Regions from separate parts of the Comamonas resistens genome, predicted to be linked through region 1. Evidence: predicted binding sites of a transcription regulator. Region 1 holds the regulator's gene; each other region holds the start of a gene.
The links. The regulator sigma-54, encoded in region 1, starts transcription at its own class of promoters, with help from an activator protein. The targets are predictions, from matches to a motif close to TGGCANGNAANCTGCTTT.
Positions count from the first base shown of each region.

Region 2: the regulator sigma-54 is predicted to act here: its motif matches at 4,947-4,964, upstream of QMY55_RS09290 ([protein-PII] uridylyltransferase).
Region 3: the regulator sigma-54 is predicted to act here: its motif matches at 5,136-5,153, upstream of QMY55_RS24315 (pilin).

Region 1 is NZ_CP125947.1:4,946,950-4,954,760, reverse strand. It holds gene argS (arginine--tRNA ligase) at 57-1,766, shown strand; gene QMY55_RS23150 (SPOR domain-containing protein) at 1,791-2,501, shown strand; gene QMY55_RS23145 (thiol:disulfide interchange protein DsbA/DsbL) at 2,676-3,326, shown strand; gene lptA (lipopolysaccharide transport periplasmic protein LptA) at 3,526-4,182, shown strand; gene lptB (LPS export ABC transporter ATP-binding protein) at 4,179-4,964, shown strand; gene QMY55_RS23130 (RNA polymerase factor sigma-54) at 5,138-6,733, shown strand; gene QMY55_RS23125 (aspartyl/asparaginyl beta-hydroxylase domain-containing protein) at 6,805-7,731, opposite strand.
Region 2 is NZ_CP125947.1:1,969,419-1,977,229, reverse strand. It holds gene purL (phosphoribosylformylglycinamidine synthase) at 1-3,877, opposite strand, end outside; gene map (type I methionyl aminopeptidase) at 4,054-4,866, shown strand; gene QMY55_RS09290 ([protein-PII] uridylyltransferase) at 5,085-7,715, shown strand; gene QMY55_RS09285 (hypothetical protein) at 7,795-7,811, shown strand, end outside.
Region 3 is NZ_CP125947.1:5,204,503-5,212,313, reverse strand. It holds gene uvrA (excinuclease ABC subunit UvrA) at 1-1,922, opposite strand, end outside; gene QMY55_RS24330 (MFS transporter) at 2,095-3,324, shown strand; gene ssb (single-stranded DNA-binding protein) at 3,441-3,986, shown strand; gene QMY55_RS24320 (FHA domain-containing protein) at 4,282-4,995, shown strand; gene QMY55_RS24315 (pilin) at 5,190-5,702, shown strand; gene QMY55_RS24310 (serine hydrolase domain-containing protein) at 5,816-6,955, shown strand; gene QMY55_RS24305 (sulfatase-like hydrolase/transferase) at 6,942-7,811, shown strand, end outside.

The DNA of each region.
Region 1 (7,811 bases):
CGCGCTGGCAATCCAGCTTGGCTGCGCGGATCGGGGCAGCCACGTAAAATCCCGCCATGCTTTCCGTCAAACAAGAATTGCTCGCAGCTTTGGCTGGCGAGCTCGAAACACTCTCGCCCGGCGCCGGCGCACGCGCTGCGTTTGAAAACCCCAAAGTGGCAGCCCATGGCGATTTCGCTTGTACGGCGGCCATGCAGCTGGCCAAGCCCCTGAAGGCCAACCCCCGCGCTCTGGGCGAACAGCTCAAGACCGCTTTGGAAGCCACGGCGCCCTTCCAGCAATGGGTGGATGCTATTGAAATTGCAGGTCCGGGCTTTCTGAACATTCGCCTCAAGCCCGCAGCCAAGCAGCAGATCGTGCGCGAAGTACTGGCCCAAGGCGAGCAGTTCGGCTTCCAGGCCGATCGCGGCGAGAATATCCTCGTCGAATTCGTTTCCGCCAACCCCACCGGTCCCCTGCACGTGGGCCACGGCCGTCAGGCCGCAATCGGCGATGCCATCAGCAACCTCTACGCCACCCAGGGCTGGAGGGTGCACCGCGAGTTTTATTACAACGACGCGGGCGTGCAGATCGACACGCTGACCAAGAGCACCCAGTTGCGCGCCAAGGGACACAAGCCCGGTGACGAATGCTGGCCCACCGACAGCGACAACCCGCTGGCCAAGAATTTCTACAACGGTGACTACATTGCCGATATCGCCCAGGCATTCCTGAACAAGGAAACCGTCAAGGCCGACGACCGCGAGTTCACCGCCAATGGCGATGTCGAGGATTACGACAACATCCGCCAGTTTGCCGTAGCCTATCTGCGCAACGAGCAGGACAAGGATCTGCAGGCGTTCAACCTCAAGTTCGACCAGTACTACCTGGAGTCCAGCCTTTACGAAAACGGCTATGTCGACGAAACCGTGCAGCGTCTGATCGCCAACGGCAAGACCTATGAGCAGGACGGCGCACTGTGGCTCAAGTCCACCGACTACGGTGACGACAAAGACCGCGTGATGCGCAAGACGGATGGCGGCTACACCTACTTCGTGCCCGATGTGGCCTATCACATCCAGAAGTTCAAGCGCGGCTTCACCAAGGTCGTGAACATTCAGGGCACGGATCACCACGGCACCATCGCGCGCGTGCGTGCCGGCCTGCAGGCTGCCGACGTGGGCATTCCCCAGGGCTACCCTGACTACGTGCTGCACACCATGGTGCGTGTGGTGCGCAATGGCGAAGAGGTCAAGATCAGCAAGCGTGCAGGCTCCTACGTGACCTTGCGCGACCTGATCGAATGGACCAGCAAGGATGCGGTGCGCTTCTTCCTGCTGAGCCGCAAGCCCGACACCGAGTACACCTTTGACGTGGATCTGGCCGTGGCCCAGAACAATGACAACCCCGTGTACTACGTGCAGTACGCCCATGCCCGTATCCAGTCGGTGCTGCGCGCCTGGCAGGAAGCCGGCGGCGGCGGCGTGCCCACCCTCAAGGAGGTGGACCTGTCGGCGCTGGAAGGCCCGCAGGCCCAGGCTCTGATGCTGCTGCTGGCCAAGTACCCCGAGATGCTGACGGCGGCCGCCGAAGGCAACGCCCCGCACGACGTGACTTTCTACCTGCGCGATCTGGCCTCCAGCTACCACAGCTACTACGACGCAGAGCGCATTCTGGTGGACGACGAGAAGGTCAAGCTGGCCCGTCTGGCTCTGGTCGCCGCCACCGCCCAGGTGCTGCACAATGGTCTGGCCGTGCTGGGTGTGGACGCACCCGAGCGCATGTAACTTGAAGCGTAAACAAAGCGACTTATGAAGAAGCAGCAACGCGGTGGCACCATCCTCGGTCTTATCTTTGGCATGGTCATCGGCCTGGCCGCAGCTTTGGCTGTGGCCATCTATGTGACCAAGGTGCCTGTGCCATTCCTGAACAAGGGCGGCAGCAACACGCAAAGAGATGCGGCCGAGGCCGAACGCAACAAGAACTGGGACCCCAACGCGCCGCTGCAAAGCCGCCAACCTGCTCCGCCTCCCGTGGCTCCGGTCGTGCCGCCCAGCGACGTGACCGTGACGCCGCCCACCACACCGGCCCAGCCCACGTCCACGGGTGGTGTGACGACACCTGTGGCTCCGCCCGCTGTCGCGCCTACCAAGCCCGCGACCGGTGATCCTCTGGGCGATCTGGTCAAGGAGCGCTCTGCTGCGGCGGACAAGGCCGAAAAGGCCCGTGCAGAGCGCGAAAAGGCTGCGGCGCAAGCCGCCCATCCGGCGCAGTCTGCCGACTCCGCCTTCAACTACTTTGTGCAAGCCGGAGCTTTCCGCGGCCAGAGCGAGGCCGAGGCGCAGCGCGCCAAACTGGCCATGCTGGGCTGGGAGTCGCGCATCAGCGAGCGCGAGCAAAACGGCATCACCATCTTCCGCGTGCGGGTGGGCCCCTTTGGCAAGCGCGATGATGCGGAAGCCCTCAAGGGCAAGCTCGATGGTGCCGGAGTGGATTCCTCGCTGGTACGGGCTGCGAAATAAGTTGTTTCCCCCCTGAGCGGCTTCGCCGCTTCCCCCCAGGGGGACGGCAGCCTCGCCGCGAGGCGGCTCTTGCTCGCTGCCTCTGAAGCGGGCTGGCCCGCTTGTCGGCTGGTTGAACTTTTAAGAGGCTGGCGCCTCAGATATTGCAGACTTGAACTCAAGGAGTTTATTGGAATGAAACGCCGTGAATTTTCTATGGCTGCCTCGGCAGCTGCTGCTGGTGCTCTGACTCTGGGCGCTTCCTCTAGCTGGGCCCAGGCCGCCGCACCCAAGGAGGGCAAGGACTACGTCAAGCTGGGCAAGCCCGCCTCGGTCAGCGCCCCGGCCGGCAAGGTCGAGGTCATCGAGTTCTTCTGGTATAGCTGCCCGCACTGCAATGCCTTCGAGCCCCAGTTCGAAGCCTGGGCCAAGAGCCAGCCTGCCGATGTGGTCGTGCAGCGCGTGCCTGTGGCGTTCAACGCTTCGTTCGTGCCTCAGCAGAAGCTGTATTTCGCGCTGGAAGGCATGAATCTGCTGCCTCAGCTGCACGCCAAGGTGTTCCGTGCCATCCATGTGGAGCGCAACGGCCTGAAGAACGACGACGCCATCTTTGACTGGATCGGCAAGCAAGGCGTGGATCTGACCAAGTTCAAGTCGGTCTACAACTCCTTCACCGTGAGCAACCAGGTGCGCAAGGCTTCCCAACTGCAAAACGAGTACGACGTGGAAGGCGTTCCCGCCATGGGCGTGGCCGGCCGTTACTACACGGACGGCACCAAGGCCGGCAATATGGAGAACGTGCTGCGCGTGGTCAACGCGCTGGTCGCCTCCAGCCGCAAGGCCTGAGCTTCAGGTCGCTGCCCCGCAAGCCCGCCTATGCGCGGGCTTTTTTGTCCCTGGACCGTCCCAAGACAAAGGCACCCGCTTGTGTGAGCCGTGGCCACACAAGCGGGCAAGCGTGAGGGCCATTTTTATTGCTGAGATTTCTGCCGGGCTTCCGAAAGGGGAGTGACTACAATGAACGCAAGAAACGTGCCTTTTTCTCATGAATAAAACACTCCTACCTCTTGCGCTGGCCTGTGCTCTGGTGGCCGCGACTGGCATAGCCCATGCCGAAAAGGCCGACAGTGCCAAGCCCATGAACATCGAGGCGGATGCCCTGCGTCATGACGAGCTCAAGCAGACCAGTGTCTTCACCGGCAATGTGGTGATGACCAAGGGCTCCATCGTGCTGCGTGGCGCGCAGCTCGATGTGCGCCAGGATGCCGAGGGTTACCAGTACGGCGTGATTGTGGCCGAGCCCGGCAAGCGGGCCTTCTTCCGCCAGAAACGCGACACCTTGCCAGGCCAGCCTGAAGAGTTCATCGAAGGCGAAGGTGAGACCATCGAATACGACGGCAAGGCCGACATCGTCAAGTTCATCCGCCGTGGCGAGATGCGCCGCTATCGCGGCGGCCAGCTCAGTGACCAGGTCACGGGCTCCATCATCATCTACAACAACATCACCGACGTATATACGGTCGATGGTCAGAAAACCAGCGGCGGCCTGCCCAGCTCCTCGGTGGGGCAGGGCGGTCGTGTGCGCGCCATCATGGCTCCCAAGGATGGCACGCCAGGCGCTCAGCCCAAGCCTGCGACGCCCGCGACGCCTTTGCGTCAGAGCATGACGCTGGGTGGCGAGAAAGCCGACGAGAAGAAATGATCGAGCCGACATTCTCCAACAGCACCCGCAGCGGTGAGTCCGACAGCCGCCTCGAAGCCAAGCATCTGGCCAAGTCCTATGGCAGCCGCAAGGTGGTCAAGGATGTTTCGCTGTCCGTGCAAAAAGGCGAGGTTGTGGGCCTGCTGGGCCCCAACGGCGCGGGCAAGACCACCTCGTTCTACATGATCGTGGGCCTGGTGCGCAGCGATGGCGGCGAGATCTTCATCGACGGCCACCCCGTAGGCAATATGCCGATTCACCAGCGCTCGCGCCTGGGCCTGTCCTATCTGCCGCAGGAAGCCTCGATCTTTCGCAAGCTCAGCGTGGAAGACAACGTTCGCGCCGTGCTGGAGCTGCAAAAAGACGATCAAGGCCATACGCTGAGCCGCGACGAAGTGGAAAAGCGCCTGACGGGCCTGCTGCAGGAGTTGCGCGTCGATCATCTGCGCGAGTCGCCGGCGCTGGCGCTGTCCGGCGGCGAGCGCCGCCGCGTGGAAATTGCCCGTGCCCTGGCCACGCAGCCGCGCTTCATCCTGCTGGACGAGCCCTTTGCCGGTATCGACCCCATTGCCGTGATCGAGATCCAGCGCATCATCGGCTTCCTCAAGGATCGCGGCATCGGCGTGCTGATCACCGACCACAACGTGCGCGAAACCCTGGGCATCTGCGACCACGCTTTCATCATCAGCGACGGACATGTGCTGGCCGAAGGCACGCCCGAGGAAATCGTGGAGAACGCCGATGTGCGCCGCGTTTACCTGGGCGAACACTTCAGGATGTGAGCAATGGCCCCCACGCTCGTTACTGCGTGTACTGCGCTGCCCCTACGCCGGGTGCCCCCCGAGGGGGCCCTGACCGGCGAAGCCGGATTCCGCCTTGGGGCGGCCCGGCGGCGGAATCGGGTTCTTGCCAAAAGCCTGTGGATTGGTAAGAAGAAGGCAAGAGCCGCATCACGATGAAGCCAGGACTCTCGCTACGTGTATCCCAGCATCTGTCGCTGACGCCGCAGCTGCAGCAATCGATTCAGCTGCTGCAGCTGTCCACGCTGGAGCTGGCGCAGGAAGTCGAGCAGATGCTGGTCGACAACCCGTTTCTGGAACTCGATGGTGATGGGCCGGGCACAGCTGCTCCTGATGACATAGCTGCAGGCGCACGTGAGTCCAACATTTCAGATGGGTATTCATCCGAAAAAGAGTCGGAAAGAGCGCAAGCAGCTTCTGAATCCATAGCGGAACCTTCCACCAACGAAACCCCGGACAGCCTGAACTGGGAGGCCGACGGTCTGGATGGCCAGGATGGCGAATGGGGCGGCGAAGCCAGCAGCGAGTGGGATGCTCCCTCGGCCAGCGGCTCCACGCGCAACCGTGATGACGACGAAGAGGTCGATGCCATTGATCTGGCGCGCGGACATGAGAGCCTGACGGACTTTCTGCACCGCCAGGCGCTGAGCCTGCATCTGGGAGCCGAAGATACGGCGGCGCTGCGTTTTCTGATCGAGTCGTTGAACGACGATGGCTATCTCGAAGAATCGCTGCAAGAGCTGGCACACAGTCTGGCGGGCGATGATCTGGAAGAGCGCGAAGAGCTGGAGCAGCGCTTTGCCATCGCGCTCAAGCTGCTGCAAAGCCTAGAGCCCGTGGGCGTGGGCGCGCGCAATCTGGCCGAATGTCTGCAGCTGCAGCTGCGCGATCTGATCCGCGATGCAGAGGACGAAGGCACGACAGCGGCGCATATCAACCAGCTGCTGCTGGCCCAAAGCATTTGTGCGCAGCCCCTGGACCTGCTGGCGCGGCGCGATCTGCGCAAGCTGGCCAGCCTGTGCGGTGCGCGTGAAGAGGCGCTGCGCGAGGCCATGGCCTTGATCGCCCGGCTGGAGCCGCGTCCCGGGCGCCGCTTTGTCGATCTGGAGCGCCAGATCGTGGTGCCCGATGTCATTGTGCGGCCGGTGCGTTCCAGCTCGGGCCGTGTCGACTTTTCCGTGCAGCTCAACCCCGATGTCATGCCCAGGCTGCGTGTGCACGACATCTATGCCAATGCGCTGCGCCGTCACAAGAACAGTGAAGGCCATGCCGCGCTGCAGCAGCGCCTGCAGGAAGCGCGCTGGTTCATCAAGAACATCCAGCAGCGCTTTGACACCATTCAGCGAGTGTCCGAAGCCATCGTGGAGCGGCAGAAGAACTTCTTTGTGCATGGCGAGCTGGCCATGCGCCCGCTGGTGCTGCGCGATATTGCCGATGCCTTGGGCCTGCATGAGTCCACCATCAGCCGCGTGACCACGGCCAAATACATGGCCACGCCCCAGGGCACCTTCGAGCTCAAATACTTCTTTGGCTCGGGACTGGGCACGGAAACCGGCGGCAGCGCGTCGAGCACGGCCGTGCGTGCGCTGATCAAGCAGTTTGTCGACGCCGAGGACCCCAAGAAGCCGCTGTCGGACGCCAAGCTGGCCGATATGCTCAAGGAGCAGGGCATTGAATGCGCGCGCCGCACCGTGGCCAAGTACCGCGAGCAGCTCAAGATACCGACGACCACGTTGCGCAAGGCGCTGTAAATGCCTTGAAAACAAAAAAGCCGCTGATGCAATGCACAGCGGCTTTTTTAGTGACTTGGCTCCGCCCTTACTTATTTAGCGGGGATCAGCCACCATACAAACAGCACGAGCACGCCTATCATCAGACCGAACTTGAGGATCTTGTAGAAGGTCGGATTCCAGTCGCGGAAGGCGCGGCGGTACTTGCCCATGTAGAACGAGATCTTGAACAGCTTGCTGATCATGCCGCGCGGGTCGCCCTCGTTGTTGGGCGAGCTGGCGGCGGCCACCACGTTCTTGCCCAGCCAGTGGTTGAGCCATTGCGCGAAGCCGTTGGTCATGGGGCGTTCCACATCGCAGAACAACACGATGCGGTTGCCTTCGCTGCGGTTCTCGGCCCAGTGCATATAGGTTTCGTCGAAGATCACGCCTTCGCCCTCGCGCCAGCTATAGGGCTGGCCGTCGACCTCGATCATGCAGCGGTCGTCGTTGGGCGCCAGCACCGCCAGGTGGTAGCGCAGCGAGCCTGCATAGGGGTCGCGGTGCAGATTGAGCTTGGCGCCGGGCGGCAGCTCGGCAAACATGGCGGCCTTGACGCTGGGAATGGACTTCACCAGGGCTGTGGTCTTGGGGCACAGTTCCATGGCCGAAGGGTGGGCATCGCCATACCACTTCAGATAAAAGCGTTTCCAGCCGGTCTTGAAGAAGGAATTGAAGCCCGCGTCGTCGTTGTTGGCGGCGGCCTTGATCTGCATGTTCTTTTGCAGGTTGACGGCTTCCTCGCGGATCTCGCGCCAGTTGGCCTGCAGCGGGGCCAGCTCGGGGAAGGTGCTGGTGGGCAGATAGGGCGTGCGCGGCACCTTGCTGAACATCAGCATGAAGACGTTGAACGGCGCCGTGAAGGTGGAGTGGTCGAACAATTGCTTCACCACCTTGTGGCGCACCTTGCCGCGCAGGTGCATGTACAGGCCGCAGCCGAAGAACAGCAGCACCAGGGCCAGAACGATGATTTTTGCCATAGTTTGCAATTTTACCGGGCCGCTCCAAACAGGTCATGGCCCAGGTCAAACGGCTGCGTGGTCTCTGGAAGCGCTTTGTG
Region 2 (7,811 bases), 2.3 Mb from region 1:
TCACCGCCGTCAGGCCGCCGGCAGAGCCGTTGGGGTTGAACGGATACTGCTCGGTGGGCTGACCGTGGTTGTCCACGTAGCGCATGGCCTTCAGCACCTGGCCTTCATTGCCGCGGAACTTGAAGTTGGCATAGCCCTCGCCGTGCGCCACGGCGATAGGCAGGCGCGAGCCGGCCATGCCTTGCAGGAACAGGCTGGGCGACTCCAGCACTTCCACCATGCTCAGACGCGCCTCGAAGCGATTGCTCTGATTCTGGGTGAAACGCGGCCAGTCCTGTGCACCGGGAATGATGTCGGCCAGTTCGGCAAACATCTGGCAGCCGTTGCACACCCCCAGACCAAAGGTGTCGGTGCGGCCAAAGAACTGCTGGAACTCGGCCGACAGGCGATCATTGAAGGTGATGGAGCGCGCCCAGCCAATGCCGGCGCCCAGGGTGTCGCCATAGCTGAAGCCGCCACAGGCGACCACGCCGGCAAAGTCCTTGAGCTGCGCACGGCCGGTTTGCAGATCGGTCATGTGCACATCCACTGCGTCAAATCCGGCTTCGGTGAAGGCATAAGCCATCTCGACATGGGAGTTCACGCCTTGCTCGCGCAGCACGGCCACGCGGGGCTTGGCGGCCACGTTGATGAAAGGCGCAGCCACATTGTCCTGCGGATCGAACGTCAGATGCACATGCATGCCGGGGTCGTTCGGCACGCCAGCGGCAGCGTGCTCGCTGTCGGCGCAGGCGGGGTTGTCGCGCTGCTGGGCAATCTTCCAGCTCACGGCATCCCAGACCTGATGCAGATCGGAGAGCGTTGCGCCAAACACCTTCTTGGCATCGCGCCAGACTTGCAGCTCACCCTTGCCCATATCGACAGCAGACGACACGGGGCGAGTCTTGCCCACGATGTGGCTGCAGGTCGCGAGGCCATGCTCGCGCAAGGTCTGCATGACTTCGCTGCGATCAGCGGTCCTGATCTGCAGCACGGCGCCCAGCTCTTCGTTGAACAGTGCACGCAGGGTCAGGTCTTCGCGGCGGCCCGAGACCTGGTTACCCCAGTTCTTGCCTTCGCCGCTGTCCATGCGGCTGTCGCTGATGCCGTCGCCTTCGGTGATCAGCATGTCCACATTCAGCGCCACGCCCACATGGCCGGCAAAAGCCATTTCGGCCACGGTGGCCAGCAGGCCACCGTCACCACGGTCGTGGTAGGCCAGGATCTGGCCCTTGTCGCGCAGTGCATTCACGGCATCGACCATGGCAATCAGATCCTTGGCGTCGTCCAGGTCGGGCACTTCGTTGCCGCTTTGGTTGAGCACCTGACCGATGATGGAGCCACCCATACGCATCTTGCCGCGCGACAGATCGATCAGCACCAGCGTGCTGTCTTCTTCCTCGGCATCGAGCTGAGGCGTCAGCGTGCTGCGCACATCGTCGATGGAGGCAAAGCCGGTGATGATCAGGCTGACGGGCGAGGTGACCTTCTTGGTCTGGCCGTTCTCGTTCCACTGCGTGCGCATGGACAGCGAATCCTTGCCCACGGGAATCGAGATGTTCAGCGCCGGGCACAGCTCCATGCCTACGGCCTTCACGGTCTCGTACAGCGCGGCGTCTTCGCCGGGCTCGCCACAGGCCGCCATCCAGTTGGCCGACATCTTGATCTTGCTCAGCTCGATCGGCGCGGCCAGCATATTGGTGATGGCTTCGGCCACGGCCATGCGGCCCGAGGCGGGCGCGTTGATGGCCGCCAGCGGCGTGCGCTCGCCCATGGCCATGGCTTCACCCTTGAAGCCCTTGAAGTCGGCCAGGGTCACGGCCACATCGGCCACGGGCACCTGCCAGGGGCCGACCATCTGGTCGCGGTGGGTCAGGCCACCCACGGCACGGTCGCCGATGGTGATCAGGAAACGCTTGGAGGCCACGGTGGGGTGGGCCAGCACTTCAATCACAGCCTTTTCCAGTGGCACGCCGGTCAGGTCGATGGCGGGCAGATCGCGCGTCACCGTCGTTACGTCCTTGTGCATCTTGGGCGGCTTGCCCAGCAGCACCTCCATGGGCATGTCCACGGGGAACTTCTGGTCGCCCGATTCCACGGCTGTGTCTTCCAGCACCAGTTGGCGCTCTTCGGTGGCCGTGCCGATCACGGCAAACGGGCAGCGCTCGCGCTCGCAAAACGCCGTGAACTGCGCCAGCGATTCGGGCGCAATCGCCATCACATAGCGTTCCTGCGATTCGTTGGACCAGATTTCCTTGGGTGCCAGGCCGGACTCTTCCAGCTTGACGGCGCGCAGATCAAAGCGTGCGCCGCGGCCAGCGTCGTTGGTCAGCTCGGGGAAAGCGTTGGAGATACCGCCGGCCCCCACATCGTGAATGGCCAGGATGGGGTTGTTGGCGCCCTGCTGCCAGCAGTGGTTGATGACTTCCTGCGCACGGCGCTCGATCTCGGGGTTGCCGCGCTGCACCGAGTCAAAGTCCAGCTCGGCCGCGTTGGTGCCGCTGGCCATGGAGCTGGCCGCACCGCCGCCCATGCCGATACGCATGCCGGGGCCGCCCAGCTGGATCAGCAAAGTGCCAGCGGGGAACAGAATCTTCTTGGTCTGCTCGGAGTCGATCACGCCCAGGCCACCAGCGATCATGATGGGCTTGTGGTAGCCACGGGTGATAGCGTCGGCACCAACGCCGACCTGCTGCTCATACTCGCGGAAGTAACCAGTCAGATTGGGACGGCCAAATTCGTTGTTGAAGGCCGCACCACCCAGCGGGCCTTCGATCATGATCTGCAGCGGGCTGGCAATGTGATCGGGCTTGCCGACTTCGCTGCCCCAGAGCTTGGAGACGGTGAAACCCGTCAGACCCGCCTTGGGCTTGGAGCCACGGCCGGTTGCGCCTTCGTCACGGATTTCGCCGCCGTTGCCGGTCGATGCACCGGGGAAGGGAGAGATGGCTGTGGGGTGGTTATGCGTTTCCACCTTCATCAGCACATGGCTGGTAGCACTTTGCTTTTGATAGCTGGGAGCGCTTGCTGCACCTGCGTTACCACTGAATTTTGCTACAAAGCGCTCCACCTCATGGCCTTCCATGATGGAGGCGTTGTCGGCATAGGCCACGATGGTGTGCTGGGGCGAAAGCTGCTCGGTGTTGCGGATCATGCCGAACAGCGATTTTTCCTGCGCTACGCCGTCGATGGTGAAGTTGGCGTTGAAGATCTTGTGGCGGCAGTGCTCGGAGTTCGCCTGGGCGAACATCATCAGCTCCACGTCGGTGGGGTTGCGCTGCAGGCCATTGAAGGCGTTGACCAGATACTCGATCTCGTCATCGGCCAGGGCCAGGCCCCACTGTTTGTTGGCAGTTTCCAGCGCAGCGCGGCCGCCACCCAGCACGTCGACAAACTCCATGGGAGCGGCCTGCAGTGTGGAGAACAGCTGCTCGGCCTCGGCACGTGTGGCGAAAACCGATTCGGTCATGCGGTCGTGCAGCAGAGCGGCGATCTGTGCGGTTTGCTCGGCGCTCAACTCGGGCTGTCCACCCAGGAGACCGGACTTCAGGGCCACGCGGTACTCGGTGATGCGCTCCACGCGGAATACATCCAGGCCGCAGTTGCGGGCAATGTCCGTGGCCTTGGAAGCCCAGGGGGAGATCGTGCCCAGGCGGGGCGTGATCACAAAAGCCAGACCCTCTGCGGCGCCTTCGTAGGGATCGCCATAAGTCAAGAGCGCCGACAGGCGCTCTTGCAATGCGGGCACAGGTGTGCTTTCAGTGGCCACCAAATGCACAAAGCGCGCGGACACGCCTGTGATCTTGGGGTGGATGGCGACCAGATCGGTCAGAAGCTGTTGGGCGCGGAACGAGCTCAGGGCGTTTCCACCCTCAAACTGTGTCAGATGCAATGTCACGTGGCGGCCTGTTTATGTGAAGGCTGGTGAAAAGCGCCATGGCCTGGCCCTGTTGTGAGGACCCGGCCAAGGCGCTGAATCGGTGAGCCTCGCATTTTACCGTGCCTAGCGCTAACCCTTGGACTTCTCAGTCACATGTCCTGCAAGTTCAAAGCCGCGATGGGATAATTCCATACATGAGCATCACACTGAAGACCCCCGAAGACATCGAGCGCATGCGCATTGCAGGTCGCTTTGCTTCGGATGTGCTGGACTACATCACCCCTCACATCAAGCCCGGCATCACCACCCAGCAGATCGACGATCTGTGCGCCCAGCGCATGGCCGAGCAAGGCACGAAGACGGCCTGCCTCGGCTATCAGCCGCCAGGCATGACGCCCTACCCGGCCTATGTCTGCACCTCGGTCAACAACGTGGTGTGTCACGGCATTCCCAATGACAAGCCGCTCAAGAAGGGCGATATCGTCAACGTGGACGTGACCGTCATCACCGAAGACGGCTGGTTTGGCGACAACAGCCGCATGTTCATCATCGGCGAAGGCTCGATTGCCGCCAAGCGCCTGTGCCAGCTGACTTTCGAGGCCATGTGGAAGGGCATCGCCCAGGTCAAGCCCGGCGCCACGCTCGGCGATATCGGCCATGCCATTCAATCGTTTGCCGAAGGTCACAACCTGTCGGTGGTGCGCGAATACTGCGGCCACGGCATCGGCAAGGTCTTCCATGACGAGCCCCAGGTGCTGCACTATGGTCGCCCCGGTGAAGGCGTGGTACTGGAAGAAGGCATGGTCTTCACCATCGAGCCCATGCTCAACCTTGGCAAGCGCGATATCAAGGCCATGCCTGACGGCTGGACCGTGGTCACCAAGGACCGCAGCCTGACCGCCCAGTGGGAGCTGATGCTGGCCGTCACCAAGACGGGCTACGACGTGCTGACCTGGTCCGAGGGTTCGCCCACGCCTCCTGACTTCATCACTGCGATCCGTACCTGATCTGCCCCCGGGCCATGGTGCTTGAACGGCATCGGCCTCGTCGGACACCGACACCCCATGCCGCACCGGCCCAGCCGATGCGGCATGTTTTTTGCTTGTCATGCCTGTCCAGCAAGCGCAAGGCGCTCTCCTTTTTATCAATGCCCGCCTCATGCCAACGGGCTTGAGGTAAGGTCAAGCCCTGCACCTGCTCTGTTGAACCCGACTTTCTGCCGCGCATGACGACCTCCGCCATTCCCACATCCGCCGTTGACCACGCATCGCTGCAGCAGTTGCGAGACACCTACCGCGAGGCCAAGACCCGGCAGACCGCACTGCTGAAGAACCATACGCTGGGGCGGCGCAGCATCCGGGGGGTACTGCACCATTTCAGTGAACTGGCCGATGGCCTGCTGCGCACTTTATGGCAGCGCGCCGAAATGCCCGCCGACGCCGCACTGCTGGCCGTGGGAGGCTATGGCCGCTCGCAGCTGTTTCCGCACTCGGATATCGACGTGCTCGTGCTGTTGCCCCAAGGTGGGGCACAGCCCGACCGGGAGACGGCAAGCCGCGTGGAGCAATTCATCAGCAGTTGCTGGGATGCGGGCCTGGAAATTGGCTCCAGCGTGCGCAGCATTGCAGAGTGTCTGGAAGAGGCCGCGCAGGACCTGACAGTGCAGACCTCCATGCTGGAGTCGCGCCGCATCACTGGCAGCCAGTCATTGTTTGCCGACTTCGAGCAACAGTTTCGCGCCCAGATCGATGCCAAGGCCTTTGTCGCAGGCAAACTGCTGGAGCTGCGCCAGCGCCATGCCAAGTACGACTTCACCCCTTATGCGCTGGAGCCCAACTGCAAGGAGTCTCCGGGCGGCCTGCGCGATCTGCACACCATGCTCTGGCTGTCAAAAGCCGCCGGCTTTGGCAGCAATTGGCGCGAACTGGCTGCCAATGGTCTGATCACCACCTTTGAAGAGCAGCAGCTGGAGTCGAACGAGGCACTGCTGAGCCTGATTCGCGCCCGCCTGCATGCCGTGGCGGGTCGCCATGAAGACCGACTGGTGTTTGACTTGCAAACCGCGGTTGCCGAGACTTTTGGCTATCGCTCCACCACGCCAGAGGGCCGCAAGCTGGCCATGCGCGCCGGCGAGACCCTGATGCGCCACTATTACTGGGCCGCCAAGGCCGTGACCCAGTTGTGCCAGATCGTGCGCATGAGCATCGAGGAGCGGCTCAGCCCCCGCTCTCACACGCTGATCCCGCTGACCGAGCGCTTCTACGAAAAGGCGGGAACGATCGAAGTGGCCAGCGACGACCTCTACGAAAAAGATCCACACGCGATTCTCGAAACCTTTCTCATGTACGAGCGGCAGGAAGGACTGACCGGCCTGTCCACCCGTACGCTGCGCGCCCTGTACGCCAGCCGCGACCTGATGGACAGCGCTTTCCGGCGCGACCCGGTCAACCGAGAAACTTTCATGAAGATTCTCAAACAGCCGCGCGGCCTCACCCATGCCATGCGGCTGATGAACCAGACCTCGGTGCTGGGCCGCTATCTGTGGCCGTTTCGCCGCATCGTGGGCCAGATGCAGCATGACCTGTTCCATGTCTACACCGTGGACCAGCATATCCTGATGGTGCTGCGCAATATGCGGCGCTTTTTCATGGCCGAACATGCGCATGAATACCCGTTCTGCTCCCAGCTGGCCGCAGGCTGGGACAAGCCCTGGATTCTGTATCTGGCGGCGCTGTTCCACGACATCGGCAAGGGCCGTGGCGGAGATCACTCCATCATCGGCGCCGTGGAGGTCAAGCGCTTTTGCCGCGCCCACCAGATCGAGAAAGCCGACGCCGACCTGGTCGAATTTCTGGTACGAGAACATCTGACCATGAGCCAGGTGGCACAGAAGCAGGATCTATCCGATCCCGATGTGATTCGCGCCTTTGCCGAACGTGTGGGCAACGAGCGCAAGCTGACGGCCTTGTATCTGCTCACCGTGGCCGACATTCGTGGCACCAGCCCCAAGGTCTGGAGTGCATGGAAGGGCAAGCTGCTGGAGGACACCTACCGCCTGACGCTGCGCGTTCTGGGCGGTCGTGCCCCTGATGCCGCCGCCGAAATCGAGGCCCGCAAGCGCGAAGCCCTGATCCAGCTGGCCCTGTCGGCCCAGCCCTTTGAATCGCACAAAAAGCTCTGGGACACGCTCGATGTCAGCTATTTCATGCGCCATGAAGCCGCCGACATCGCCTGGCATACGCGCCATATCTCGCGCCATGTGGGCGCGGGCAAGCCTGTGGTGCGGGCCCGCCGCTCTCTGGCCGGCGAAGGCTTGCAGGTGCTGGTCTATGCGCCCGATCAAGCCGATCTGTTCGCCTGTATTTGCGGCTACTTTGACCGCGCCGGATTTTCGATTCTGGATGCCCGCGTGCACACGGCCAACAACGGCTATGCGCTGGACACGTTTCAGGTCGTGGCCCCCACCATGCAGGAGCAGTACCGCGAGCTCATGCACATGGTGGAAAACGATCTGACCCTGACTCTGACCAGGGGTGGTCCCCTGCCCACACCCTCCCACCGCCGCCTCTCACGTCGCGTCAAAAGCTTTCCGTTTGCGCCACGCGTGCAACTGCACCCCGACGAAAAAGCCCAGCACTGGCTGCTGTCCATCTCGGCTTCTGACCGCGCAGGCCTGCTCTACACCATTGCCCGCATCCTGGCTCAGCACCACATCAGCGTGCATCTGGCCAAGATCAGCACGTTGGGCGAGCGGGTGGAGGACACTTTCTTGATCGAAGGCTCCGAGCTTCAGGACAATAGCAGCCAGTTGCGCATAGAAACCGAGCTGCTCAAGGCTCTGGCCGCCAATAACTGAGTTCAAAGAAATATTCGGCCAAAGGCTTCAGTTTGCGGGAGCGCTGCCGATAAGCAGTCACCACTACTACGGAAAGCCTATGCAGCTCGCCTCCCC
Region 3 (7,811 bases), 260 kb from region 1:
AACCAGGGCGTGCGGCGCTTGGGCACGGGAATGCTTTGAGCACCGCTCAGATAGCGGCCCGTGGGCGAGTCGGGGCTGGCCTTGATGTCCTCATAGCTGCCCTGGGCCATGATGCGCCCGCCATGCACGCCGGCGCCCGGGCCCATGTCGATGATCTGGTCGGCCGCGCGCATCATGTCTTCGTCGTGCTCGACCACGATCACGCTGTTGCCGATATCGCGCAGATGTTCCAGCGTGGCAATCAGCTTGTCGTTGTCGCGCTGGTGCAGGCCGATGGAGGGCTCGTCCAGTACATACATCACGCCCGTCAGGCCCGAGCCGATCTGCGAAGCCAGGCGAATGCGCTGGGCCTCGCCGCCAGAGAGCGTGTCGGCGCTGCGATCCAGGCTCAGATAGGACAGGCCCACGTCATTGAGGAACAGCAGCCGCGAGGCAATCTCGCGCACGATTTTGCTGGCGATCTCGGCCTTGGCCCCGGCCATGTCCAGCTGCTTGAACCAGTGCAACGCATCGGCCAGCGTGGCATGGCTGACCTCATAGATGGCGCGGGCCTGCTCGCCTTCGCCCACGCGTACAAAACGCGCTTCGCGGCGCAGGCGCGTGCCTTCGCATTCGGGGCATTTGCGGATGCTGCGCAGCTTGGCCAGGTCGTCGCGCACCACGGTGGATTCGGTTTCGCGAAAGCGCCGCTGGATATTGGGAATGATGCCTTCGAACGGATGTGACTTGACAAAGGCCTCCCCCTTGCGCTGGCCGCTCTCGAAAACATAGTTGAACTCCATGGACTCGTCGCCCGAGCCCCAGAGAATCACGTTGCGCACCTTCTCGGGCAGCTCCTCGAATGCCGTCTCGGTGCTCACGCCATAGTGTTTGGCCACGCTCTCCAGCATGGAGAAGTAGTAGTTGTTGCGCTTGTCCCAACCCTTGACCGCGCCGCTGGCCAAGCTCAAGGTCGGGAAGGCCACGACCCGGTCCGGGTCGAAGGCTTCGCTATTGCCCAGTCCATCGCAGGCCTGGCAGGCGCCCATGGGCGAGTTGAACGAGAACAGGCGTGGCTCCAGCTCGGGCAGGGAGTAGTCGCAGAGGGGGCAGGCGAACTTGGCGCTGAACAGATGCTCGCGGCCAGCGTCCATCTCCAAGGCGATCACGCGGCCGCCGGCATCGGCGCCGCCGGCACGCAGGGCGGCCTCGAAGCTTTCGGCCAGGCGCTGCTTGATGTCCTCGCGCACCTTGACGCGGTCTATCACCACATCGATGTTGTGGCGCTCGTTCTTTTCCAGTTTGGGCAGGGACTGGGCGTCGTAGATCTGCCCATCGATGCGAAAGCGTACATAGCCCTGGGCCTGCAGCTGCACGAACAGCTCGGCAAACTCGCCCTTTTTCTCGCGCGCCAGAGGGCCGAGGATCATCAGCTTGGTGTCCTCGGGCAGCTGCAGCACGCTGTCCACCATCTGGCTGATGGTCTGGGCCTGCAGCGGCAGGTTGTGGTCGGGGCAGAACGGCGTGCCGGCGCGCGCGTAGAGCAGGCGCAGATAGTCATTGATCTCGGTCACCGTGCCCACGGTGGAGCGCGGGTTGTGGCTGGTGGCCTTCTGCTCGATGGAAATGGCGGGGGACAGGCCCTCGATCAGATCGACATCGGGTTTGTCCAGGCGGCCCAGAAACTGGCGTGCATAGGCCGAGAGACTCTCCACATAACGGCGCTGGCCTTCGGCGTACAAGGTATCGAAGGCCAGGCTGGACTTGCCCGAGCCCGACAGGCCGGTGATCACAACCAGCTGGTTGCGCGGAATATCGAGGTCGATATTCTTGAGGTTGTGCGTGCGTGCGCCGCGAATGGCAATTCGCGTCTGCGCGAGTGAGCGGCCCAGGTACAGGCTGTCATCGTGGATTTCAGAGGGCGAATCAGGCTTCAGGGACACGGGCGCTCCAGACGGGGAAAACTCTCCATGATAGTCAGACGGGCTTGCGCGTGACTAGATGATCCAGGTTCACGGACAATCTACGGTTTTATTCCCTCTCTTTTGCCCGCTGTTGATTTAGTTAACCTGGGCATGAGACTTTGACTCTTGGCAAAATTTGAGCGTGAAAAATATCAACATTTCCCCGAATGCGGGCACGCAGGGCAGCGATAAATCCTCCACCACCATGACGTCCCAGGAGCGCCGGTCAAGCGGTGCCCTGGCGCTGATCTTTGCGTTGCGCATGCTGGGTCTGTTCCTGGTGCTGCCCGTCTTCATGCTGGAGGCGCGCAAATACCCGGGCGGTGACGATCCGGCCATGATCGGCCTGGCCATGGGTCTGTACGGACTGACGCAGGCCGTGTTTCAGCTGCCCATCGGCCTGGCATCCGACCGCATCGGCCGCAAGCGCGTCATCGTGGCGGGTTTGCTGGTGTTTGCAGCAGGCAGCTTGATCGCGGCCATGGCCGATTCGCTGACCGGCCTGATGGTCGGCCGTGCGATTCAGGGGGCGGGCGCAGTCTCTGCGGCAGTGACTGCGTTGCTGGCCGATCTGACACGCGATGGCGTACGCACCAAGGCCATGGCCATGGTGGGCGGCAGCATCGGCCTGATGTTTGCGCTGGCGCTGGTGCTGGCGCCGTTGCTCAACGCCTGGATAGGCCTGTCCGGCATCTTCGGACTGACCTGTGCACTGGCGCTGGCCGGAATTGCCGTAGTGCTGTGGGTGGTGCCGCCCGAGCCAAAGCAGCATGTGAATGCGCCCAAGGGCAAATTCAGCGATCTGCTGGGCCAGAAGGATTTGCTGCGTCTGAATTTCGGCGTGTTCATCCTGCACACGGTGCAAATGTCCATGTGGGTGGCTGTGCCCGCCATGCTGGTGCAGGCAGGGCTGGTCAAGGAGCAGCACTGGCATATCTATCTGCCGGCGGTGTTGCTGTCCTTTCTGGCCATGGGCATGCTGTTTTCCATGGAACGCAAGGGCAAGCTGCGCAAGGCCTTGCTGGGTGCCATCGTCCTGGTGCTGGTGGTACAGATCGGCCTGGGCATGCTGGCGGCCAGTGGCACCATTCCCACCATCTGGTGCATGGCGCTGCTGATGTTTCTGTTCTTCTGCGGCTTCAACGCGCTGGAAGCAACGCAGCCCAGCCTGGTTTCGCGCATGGCCCCAGCGCCTTTGCGCGGGGCGGCCCTGGGTGCCTACAACACGCTGCAGTCGCTGGGGCTGTTTGCTGGCGGTGCCATCGGCGGTGCAGTGGCCAAATTTGCGGGCGTCCCGGGTCTGTTCATCATGACGGCGGTACTGACGGCAGTGTGGCTGTTGGTGACCTGGCCGCTGCGCCCTGTAGGACGTCACGGCTGATGGCCGGGATATAGGGAAATCTCGCACGCTGCGCGGCCCGCTTGGGGCAAAATGCGCACTCCATTGGCTTGGGACTAATAGCGAATACCCGGGCCACTTTTTGAAAAGGTAAATCTATGGCATCCGTCAACAAAGTCATCATCGTCGGCAATCTGGGCCGTGACCCGGAAATGCGCACCTTCCCCAGCGGTGATCAGGTGGCCAATGTGACCATCGCCACGACTGACCGCTGGCGCGACAAGAATTCCGGTGAAAACCGCGAAGCCACCGAGTGGCACCGTGTGACTTTCAACGGCCGTCTTGCCGAGATCGCAGGCCAGTACCTGCGCAAGGGCAGCCAGGTCTATGTGGAAGGCAGCCTGCGCACCCGCAAGTGGACCGATCAGGCCACAGGCCAGGAGCGCTACGCCACCGAAATCCGTGCCGATACCATGCAAATGCTGGGCAGCCGCCAAGGTGGCGGCCAGCCACAAGGCGGTTATGGCGACGACGGTTATGGCGAAACCAGCTATGAAGCACCTCGCCGCGCACCTGCCCCAGCCCCCATGCAGCAACAGCGCCCGGCGGCGCCTGCTGCACGTCCCGCTCCTGCTCCCATGTCGCCACCTCCGCAGCGCGCGGCTTCGGGCTTTGACGATATGGATGACGATATTCCGTTCTAAGCTCAGCCCTGAAGCTCTGATGCACGGCCCGCCTTTCGAAAGAGAGCGCGGGCTTTTTTTGTTTCAGCGAGGTCTTTGACCACGGGGAAGGTCTGTCACATGTCTTGCTCGGCCTGTGCAGGATCAAGAAAAATGACTGAAATTTGCAAACTTCATCGCCTTTGTAAAATACATTGGGGTATTTGATATGTTTCTCAATGTTACGATTTGAAGTCAAGCCTTGCCATGTGCTGACAAGGTGGATCCGTGATCTGTGCCGCCAAGCAATCTTGGCCTTTTCCCAGGAGCATCCAGCATGCCGAATTTGGTCATCTCGATTGACGGCGCCGTCATCAAGGAAGTGACTCTCACCAAGGAGCGCACCACGCTGGGTCGTCGTCCATACAACGACATCGTGATTGAGAACCTTGCCGTCAGCGGCGAGCATGCCGTGCTCACCATGTTGGACGGCAAGGTGGTCATCGAAGATCTGCACAGCACCAACGGCACTTTTGTCAATGGCCGTGCGATCCAGAAGCAGGAACTGATGCACGGTGATCTGCTGGATATCGGGCGCTACAAGATCCGCTTTCTTGACAATACGCAGGTGAGCAAGGCCAAGCCCACGACATCACCGGCCAAGGCCCTGGCTCATATTTCCGAGGGGCCGGACAGCGATTACACCAAGCTGGCCAGTCCTTCGGGCTTTGGTGAGATCTCCAGCTTTGCTTCAACCATCCAAGGCGCCGTTTCTTCCCTGCCTGATCGCCACGCCGTCATCCATATGCTGAGCGGCAGCATGGCTGGCAAGGAGGTGTCGCTCTACAAGGTTGTCACCACTCTGGGCAAGCCAGGGGTCGCCATTGCCTCCATCACGCAAAAGCCCCATGGCTTTGTACTGACCCAACTGGAAGGTGAAAGCGAGGCGCTCAAGCTCAATGGTCAGATCGTCGGACCTCTGTCAGTGCCGCTGCTCAACGGAGACATTGTGGAACTGGCCGGTAGCTCCATGCGGTTTACCGTGGAGTGATAGGAGCCAAGATTGATGGCACATCAAGTGCGCTGACAAAATTGTCAGCTTGGGTGAATCCTCGGTCAAAAATGTTTCAGTTCTGACACCATGTGCAAGCAAAAGTGTCAATTCGCGATGAATGTAATCTCTAAAATAACTGGCATGCTGCTTGCTTGATAAAAGTGTTACTTTATCAATCAAGGGAGTTTTTCATGAAGCGTTCCATTCAAAAGGGTTTCACCCTGATCGAACTGATGATCGTTGTGGCGATCATCGGTATTTTGGCCGCCATCGCCATTCCTCAGTACCAGACCTATGTGGCTAAGTCGCAAGTGTCGCGCGTGATGTCTGAAACAGGCTCGCTGCGCACGGCGGTTGAGGCTTGTATTCTCGATGGCAAGCTGAAGCCTGTTGCATTGGGTACTGCACCGAAGGCGGATGAGTGTGACGTGGGCGCGACCCAGAGCAATCTGCTGGGTACAGCATTAGATATCTATACTGGCCTCAATGTGTCGATCGGCGATCAGGCTACTGACGTTACTACGATTACGGCAAAGTTTGGTGGTAATGCTGCAGTGGCACTGAAGACGCAGACTTTGGTTTGGACGCGAGCTGTCTCGGGTACATGGGGCTGCCATACCACGGTTGACACAAAGTACCGCCCCGCCGGTTGCTCTGCTAGTGCCGCTGGCACTGGCTCTGGCACTGGCTCTGGCACTCCTTAATGCTGTAGCATTGATTTCTTTTTAAAACCGACTGAAAGAAGCGCCTGATTAAGGCGCTTCTTTATTTATGTGGGTCTCAATTAACCATGTTCCGGCGGTCAATCCTTTATTTCTTGTTGATCTGCGCCATCTTCCTGCCTTGGCTGGCCTGGGAGACGGATCGTAATATGGTGCGGCGCTGGGTTTATCCGCTCACAGGACATCTGGCGGAGCTGTCCACGCGCTGCGATGCTGCAACCCCTGCTTGGTTGCAAACCTTGGCGCAGCAACTTCCCACCAGGTTGGACTCCCCGGCCAACCAGATTGCGTTGGTTGACCAGTCCGGCATGCTGACCGGCTGTGTTAATGGCTGGGAAGGCCATCCCTTTTTTAGCAAGCGGGTGACAACTGATACACGCTTTCGCTTTGCCAGCCTGTCCAAATTGGTGACTTTCTTTGGCGTGACTCATGAGCAGGCTTTGGGGCAGGTAGGCTGGCTGAGCCAGCCTCTGTTTGAGGTGCTGGGGCTGACGCCTCCTTTCCGTGATCCGCGCATTGCCCAGATACAAGTGCACCACTTGCTCAATCACTCTGCGGGTTTTGACCGTCTGCGCGTCAAGGATCCCATGGTCATTGACGACCAAAAGCCCTGGTGCCCGGGGCAGCTTGAAAAATTGGCGGACACGCCGCTGCAGTTCACCCCAGGCTCACACTATGCCTATGCCAACCTGGGCTTTTGCCTGGCCGCTGTGGCCTATGAGCGGCGTATGGGCCGTAGCCTCTGGAGTGCGCTGGAGCAGGACATGCATCTATCCCGCTACGGGCTGGGTTATATGGATGAGGTGGACTCGCCCATTGCCTACAACTTTATGCACAACGAAATGCGCGGGCCGGAGTTTGTAGCACACTTTGACTGGCAGGCATTGCGCGCGCCCATGGGCATGACAGGTAGTGCCCAGGGACTGGCCCGCTTTGTGGCTGACAACCGTGCTTTGCTGGACTTTGCGCGCGGTATGCACGATCCAGGTATTCCCTGCAACGAAACCCTGTTCGAGAGCTGCATGGATGGCTTTCTGGAGCGCCGCCGGTTGGGCGATGTCACAGTATGGCAGCAGCGCGGCTATCTTTACGGCATGGCGGCGCTGTTTGTGATGGATAAGGCGGGGAACTATCTAGTTTGGTTAGGTAGTGGCGAGATAAATCCGCCCACGCTGGCCTCTGATTTCCTAGTGCGTACATTGATTGACGGAGTGAGCCAACATGCAGCACGGTAAGCAACTGGCGGGCGAGTGGAAAACCGCTAGTGCCGCGCTGGGTTCGCTGCTGCTGCCTATGCTACCGGGCTTGGCGGCAGCACTGACGCTTCAAGTCTACCGACCTTGGTTTTGGGCCGAATTTCTGCTACTGGCTCTGGCTGCGCGCGGCAGGCCGCTGTGGTTTGCGGCAGGCTTGACGGTGCTGTGGTTGGCGGATTTTCTCTTTGCTTTTGCGCAAATCAATCTGTCGTCGGACTACGGTGATGTGCTGGAGCTGTTGGGCTTTTTGCCTTATGCCAATACTAGCTGGATTCTGGCTGGTATAGCGGGCTTGGTGGCGTTGGCGGCTTGGGGCTGGCTGTGCGTGCGGGTTCACCGTATGGGTTCACCGGGACGGTCCATGTTACTGTGGGCGCTGGCGATTATGGGTGTTGCGGTGGCTGTGCCTAGGCTCGACGGCTTCAATCACACGGAGGACAAGCTTTATGGTATTCGCCAGGCGAAGTTGGCCGGATCGTGGATGTTGGATAGCCGGTTTATGCAACAGGCGATGGCTTTTTACGAAGAAGGCTATGCACCCGATGTGGGAGTATTCAGGCCGATCGCGCCGAAACAGTCCGCTGTGAGTCGGTTCAGTGATCTGAACCAAGGTGCAGCGATGCCAGACAAGCTATTGCTGGTAGTGGTCGAGTCTTGGGGCTTGGCGCGCAACGAGGTGGAAAATCAGTTCTGGCGCGATCTATGGCGTGCCCCAATTTTGCGACAACTGGATACGGGCATAGTCCATTCTCAAGGCTCAACCTTGCAGGGGGAACTTCGGGAGTTATGCGGCCTGATCCCGCAGACATTGCGTATCGATGATGTGCCGCAAGCC